DNA from 2 places in the Bacillus sp. NPDC094064 genome. Region 2 is predicted to be linked to the other one. Evidence: predicted binding sites of a transcription regulator. Region 2 holds the regulator's gene; the other holds the start of a gene.
The links. Region 2 encodes LexA, which represses DNA repair genes until DNA is damaged. Its sites were predicted from a motif close to CGAACATATGTTCG; they were not measured.
Positions count from the first base shown of each region.

Region 1: the regulator LexA is predicted to act here: its motif matches at 1,553-1,566, upstream of ruvA (Holliday junction DNA helicase RuvA).

Region 1 covers NZ_JBNNUI010000014.1:31,382-34,811, forward strand. The annotation lists gene ACQKNI_RS24155 (BofC C-terminal domain-containing protein) at 1-492, shown strand, start outside; gene ACQKNI_RS24160 (iron-hydroxamate ABC transporter substrate-binding protein) at 504-1,448, opposite strand; gene ruvA (Holliday junction DNA helicase RuvA) at 1,637-2,254, shown strand; gene ruvB (Holliday junction branch migration DNA helicase RuvB) at 2,260-3,261, shown strand; gene ACQKNI_RS24175 (DUF2905 domain-containing protein) at 3,258-3,430, shown strand, end outside.
Region 2 covers NZ_JBNNUI010000003.1:95,706-99,135, reverse strand. The annotation lists gene ACQKNI_RS08325 (DUF4097 family beta strand repeat-containing protein) at 1-790, shown strand, start outside; gene lexA (transcriptional repressor LexA) at 887-1,507, opposite strand; gene ACQKNI_RS08315 (YneB family resolvase-like protein) at 1,649-2,305, shown strand; gene ACQKNI_RS08310 (DUF896 domain-containing protein) at 2,351-2,590, shown strand; gene ACQKNI_RS08305 (bifunctional metallophosphatase/5'-nucleotidase) at 2,633-3,430, opposite strand, start outside.

The DNA.
Region 1 (3,430 bases), on a different contig from region 2:
CTGTTTTGTTTAGTTTATGAGACGAGTGCGAGGGCGGAAGGGCCAGTACCAGAAGTAACAGAGAAAGACCCTCAAGTTACAATTTTATTAGAGCGTATGTATGTTGATGGAGAAGTAAGTGAAGAAATATTTACAGAAAAAGTAGCGGATTTAGAAAAGTTTTTACAGCAATATAAAGAGTGGCAACTTGTTGATCGTGATGATGTACAAATTGTATTACAAAAGAAAGTTGATGATATTTCTCCTTTATTGAAAACGAGTGGTTATTTTGGTGTTTCAGAGGAAGGGATATTACAAATTTTCAAAGGTGTGCCGAAAAGTGATAATGCGATTCATTCCTTCTTTCAAATTGATATGAAAAAGCTTGAGAGTTATGAGCGTGCGAAATTGAAACGTGGTATTCGTATTAAATCAAAAGAAGGTTTTGTGAAGACAATTGAAAAAATGAAGCAATATGCAGTGCAAAGTAAGAAAAAAAGCAGCTCATGGTGAGCTGCTTTTTCTTATTTATTTTTATCTAAAATTTGTTTTGCGATCTCATCAATTAGCATATCTTTTCCGATTGGATTGAATGCTTGTGTATTGAAGACTTCGTTTGATACTTCATATACGTGATTGCTTTTTACTGCTTTATTATCTTTCCAAACGGCACTGTTTTTATAGTCTTCGTACACTTTATCAGCTTCTCCGCCGAAGTTTACAATAAACATTTGGTCAGGTTGGAATGCAACAAGACCTTCTAGTGATACTTGTGCCATCGTTTGTTTTAAATCTGTACCTTTTGTTGCTGGAAGTTTTAAGTCGTTAAAGAGGATATCACCATATCCGAAGCTACCGTATACACGGAAGTTTTGTGGTGTAACTGCAACGAACATAAAGTTTTCATCTTTTGTTTTTTCTTTAATTTTTTTAGATAAAGAGTCTGCTTTTTTATCGTAGTCTGCAATCCATTTGTCAGCTTCCTTCTCTTCGTCAAATAGCTTGCCTACTTCTTTAAACTTACCGCGCCAGTCTTCTAAGTTCGTTTCTAGAACAACTGTCGGTGCTACTTTTTCTAGTTGATCATAAATTTTTAATTGACGATTGTTTAAAATAATTAAGTCTGGTTTTAAAGCCGTAACAGCTTCTAAATCAACTTTAGGTGCCCAGTACCAGCCAACTGCTTTTACTCCGTCTAACTTTTCTGTTAAATGATTTTGGATTTTATCTTTATACGTATTTGCCGTACCAACAGGTTTGTGTCCAAGAAGTAACAAGTCTTCTGTTGATCCCGATAGGTCTACAATTCTCTTTGGATTTACTGGAATTGTAGCTTCTCCTTTAGCGTGTTTGACAACTTTTGTTTTCGGTTGTTCTTTTGCTTTTGTTTCTTCTTTTTGGGAAGAACAGCCAACAATAGAAAGAACAACTAACATAATAGTAAATAAAATAAATAGCTTGCGTTTCATCCTAATGTAACCCCTTTAATTAATATTGATAATCATTATCGATTACTGTATATTAAGGGGCTTTATACTTTCTGTCAATGGAAAATAACAGAAGTTTTAACTGGAGAACATTTGTTGGGGCAGTCTCGCTTTTCTATCGTTAAATATGTTAAAATGGAATACATGATTTAAGAGGGAGAGATCGTATTTTGTTTGAATATGTTACAGGTCACGTGGAATATGTAGGACCGGAATATGTCGTAATTGACCATAATGGAATTGGTTATCAAATTTTTACACCAAATCCGTATGTATTTCAAAGAAGTAAGCAAGAAATCCGTGTCTATACATATCATTATGTGAGAGAAGATATTATGGCACTTTACGGGTTTAAAACACGTGAAGAGCGTTTATTATTTACAAAGTTGTTAGGTGTGTCTGGTATTGGACCAAAAGGTGCTCTTGCCATTTTAGCTTCTGGTCAAACCGGACAGGTTGTGCAAGCGATAGAACATGAAGATGAGAAGTTTTTAGTGAAGTTCCCAGGTGTCGGGAAGAAAACAGCGCGCCAAATGATTTTAGATTTAAAAGGAAAATTAGCAGATGTCGTGCCAGATGCATTTGTTGATTTATTCTCAGAGGAAGAACGTTTTGATGAGAAGAAAGGTTCTTCAGTTGAGCTTGATGAGGCGTTGGAAGCTCTGCGCGCACTTGGATACGCAGAACGAGAAGTTTCTCGTGTTGTACCAGAGTTATTAAAAGAATCATTAACGACGGATCAGTATATTAAAAAGGCACTTAGTCTTTTACTAAATGGTAAGAGGTGAGTATAATGGACGAACGTCTCCTTTCAGGGGAATCTGCATATGAAGATGTGGATTTAGAATATTCATTACGGCCACAGACGCTCCGTCAGTATATTGGCCAAGATAAGGCGAAACATAATTTAGAGGTGTTTATTGAAGCGGCAAAAATGCGTGAAGAAACGTTGGATCACGTGCTCTTATATGGACCGCCAGGGCTTGGTAAAACGACGCTTGCGAATATTATTGCAAATGAAATGGGCGTTAATGTTAGAACAACCTCAGGGCCTGCAATTGAAAGACCAGGTGATTTAGCGGCTGTATTAACAGCGCTTCAGCCAGGGGATGTATTATTTATTGATGAAATTCATCGTCTGCATAGATCAATTGAAGAAGTACTATATCCTGCGATGGAAGACTTCTGTCTTGATATTGTAATTGGAAAAGGACCGTCAGCACGGTCTGTACGATTAGATTTACCTCCCTTTACATTAGTTGGAGCAACGACGCGTGCGGGGGCATTATCAGCGCCGCTTCGTGACCGTTTCGGTGTACTTTCAAGATTAGAATATTACACAGTAGATCAGCTTTCTGAGATTGTTGAACGTACAGCAGAAGTATTCGAAGTTGAGATTGACTCGTTAGCCGCACTAGAAATTGCAAGACGTGCCCGTGGTACACCTCGTATTGCAAATCGTCTATTACGACGTGTACGTGATTTTGCGCAAGTTCGTGGTAACGGCACGGTTACAATAGAAATTACACAAATGGCGTTAGAACTATTGCAAGTAGATAAATTAGGACTCGATCATATCGATCATAAATTATTGCTTGGTATTATTGAAAAGTTCCGTGGTGGTCCAGTTGGATTAGAAACGGTTTCGGCAACGATTGGAGAAGAATCTCATACGATTGAAGATGTATATGAGCCGTATTTATTACAAATTGGCTTTTTACAACGAACGCCAAGAGGCCGCATCGTAACGCCACTTGCATATGATCATTTCGGAATGGAGATGCCAAAAGTATGACGGAGATGCCAAAATTGCTTATTACAGCAGGTATCTTACTTATCGTTGTTGGATTAGCTTGGAAGTTTATTGGAAGACTTCCAGGCGATGTTTTTGTGAAAAAGGGAAACGTTACCTTTTATTTTCCTATCATCACATGTATTGTGTTAAGTATTGTATTATCTTTTAT
Region 2 (3,430 bases):
ACTGTTAGTAGCTATCGCTTGTATCATTGTTGGAGTAATAGGGATTTCGCAAACATATAAAAAAGCAGTAGCAAATGTCGAGGCGGGAAATAAGGAAGATGTTATTAAAAACGAAGCGTTAAAAAACGTAGAAGTTGATTTGGCTGCTGGAGATGTTGTTATCCAAAAATCTCCAGACTCCTCTTTTTATGTAAAGCAAACAGGGGATGTGCGAAAACAGGAGATTCGTATTGTTGAAGAGGGTGACGCATTAAAAATTATAGGAGGAAGAGAAAATGGTGATTCGTTTGATTTTTCATTTTACAATTTCAGATTTCAAACGCCTACAGTAACTATATTTGTACCTGAACGTTTTTACCAAGAGATAAAAGTAAAATCATCCGCTGGACAAATAGAAATTAGTGATGTGAAAAGTGACCGTGTAAGAGTGGAGACACTTGCTGGAGAAGTGGAGTTGAAACATGTAACAGCTAAGAATGTGGAGGGATCTACAAAAGCTGGTGAGGTGAATTTTGAAAAAGTAATAGGGAAAGTGACAGCGAAAACAGCTAGTGGAGATGTAGAGATTATTGACCATGATTCTAAATATGATTTAGAGGCAAGTTCAACCGCTGGAGACATAGATATTACTTTATTGGAAAAACCACAAAATGCAGTTATAAGTGGGCAAAGTGCTGCTGGAGATGTAACGATTTTTAATGAGGAAAATAGAAACGTAATAATTGGTAATGGGAGTACAAAGATTAACGGTAAAACAGCTGCTGGAGATGTTACTATAGAAACACGTTAATAAATAATATGTGCGTTTTTGAATGGAATTCTATCAAAATATAAAAAGAAGATAATTACCTATATAAATAAGGTAATTATCTTCTTTTATTATTTTTTAATGTAAATCACGATATACACCAATTACTTTTCCGATAACTGACACTTGTTTTAAAATGATAGGTTCTAATGAAGAGTTTTCCGGTTGTAGACGGAAGTGGTCTTTTTCTTTATAAAAGCGTTTAACAGTTGCTTCGTTGTCTTCTGTTAAAGCCACTACAATTTCACCGTTGTATGCAGACTGTTGTTGGCGAACAACAACTAAATCACCATCAAATATACCAGCGTCAATCATACTATCTCCAGAAATACGTAACATGAACACTTGATCTGCTCCAGCAACAATGCTAGCCGGAAGTGGGAAGTGATCTTCTACACTTTCAACCGCTGTAATTGGTAATCCAGCAGTAACTTTTCCGATGATTGGAACTTGAATAACAGATTGTGTTTCTGCATCCATTCGATCGTCACCTAAAATTTCAATTGCTCGTGGTTTTGTTGGATCGCGTCGAATATATCCCTTTTCTTCTAGTCGTGATAAATGTCCGTGCACTGTAGAACTAGAAGCGAGGCCGACTGCTTGACCGATTTCACGTACGGAAGGTGGATATCCTTTTTCTTGTACTTTTAGCTTAATAAAGTCGAGAATGTCTTGCTGGCGTTTTGTTAACTTTTCCATGTTTTCTAACACCTCGTTTTCTTTCATTTTTCTTATTAATAAGTATAACATGCGAAAAAACATTCTACAAACATAAGTTCGAACAAAAGGCGAATTTATGTTACACTAGAGGGAAAATATAGCGAGAAAGAGGGGTTCAAAATGAATGCAATTATTTATGCACGTGTGAGTACAACAAAAGAAGCACAGGAAACATCATTATTACGTCAAAAAGATGAATTATTGCATTTAGCTGAGCGCTATCAAATGAATGTTATAAAAGTAATTGAAGAGCAGGCTAGTGGTTATACCATTGAACGTGACGGTATATTAGAAGTGCTGGATACAATTCGAGATGAACAAATTGATGTGCTACTTATACAAGATGAAACGCGCCTTGGTAGAGGGAATGCGAAGATTGCATTAATGCACTGTTTACATAAAGAGGGAATAAAAGTGTATACACATACTCATAGTGGTGAATTACAGCTTTCGGATTCTGATTCGATGGTGTTAGATATAATCGGGATTGTTGAAGAGTATCAAAGAAAGATTCATAACTTGAAAATTAAACGTGGCATGCAGCGCGCAGTAGAAAAAGGCTATCGCCCAGAAAATAATTTAAAAAATCGTAATTTAAGCGTAGGCCGAGAGAAAAAAGAGGTGCCAATTGAAGAAATTGTACGTTTACGCAAAAGTGAACTGACTTTCGAAGAAATTGCGGCAACGCTTCGTGGATTTGGTCATAATGTTTCAAAAGCGACTGTACATCGTAGATATGTAGAGTATACAAAGCAATTGCTTGATAAAGAAGAGTAACTATTGTATGATAATAATCAGTTTTGATTAGAAGGGGGATTCGAGATGATTAATCACGAACTCGTTGAACGCATTAACTTCTTAGCGAAAAAAGCAAAAGCTGAAGGTTTAACTGAAGAAGAACAACGTGAGCGTCAATCGCTACGTGAACAATATTTAAAAGGATTTCGTCAAAATATGTTAAATGAACTTAAAGGGATTAAAGTTGTTAACGAAGAAGGTACAGATGTTACACCGACGAAATTAAAAGCTTTAAAAAAGCAAGATAATGAAAAATTAAACTAAAAGATGGGCGAATTCGCCCATCTTTTTTAATTGTTAAATTCGTTATTTAATAACTTTCCAGTTATTATTTTGCGTTGCTTCTATCCTTTTATGCTTCAAGATGTAGTTAGCGATAAGTTCAGACATATCTGTAGGTATGTCTTTTACTACTGGCTTATTTTGAAACATAAAGAAATTTCCACCACCACTTGCACGATAATTATTCATAACAACGTCATATTCTCCATCCATATGAAGAGGGGTGCCTTTATGCTGTAAAGATTCTACTCTTTCACCAATTGGTTTTGAAATGTTTAATACGTATGAAATCCCTTCCCACATATCATAATTATAGTGTGTAGGCTTTGGTTCTATATATGCAGGGTTAACGATTATATTTCCATCCTCATTTAAAATGAAATAGGTAGCGGAGAGTTCGAGAGCATCTTTTATATCTGCTCCAGTTACACGAATCACTTTTAATGTATTTGGATAAATGTAATTAGAAACGATGTCCCGCATTGTTACATATTCCGGGAAACCGGGAGATGCATTATGAAACAAACTTGTACAAGAAATGGAAACATTAGCTATATCCATTTGTATTTTATTTATAAATTCAATAAATGGATGGTCTTGTAAACGAGTTTGCATAGCATCTGAAATTTGCATGTCCCCCTTAATGATTCCAATAGGTTGATCAAGCCACTTTTGTGTATTCTCTTCATAATCAGATACTAAGGAAAGAACATCTGGATCTGCCTCAATTCCTTGTACCGTCAATAATTCTGAATAACTTTCTTTTTTTACCCACGTCTGACCCATTTTTTTAAAGGTTACGGTTATTTTTCCAACTGATTG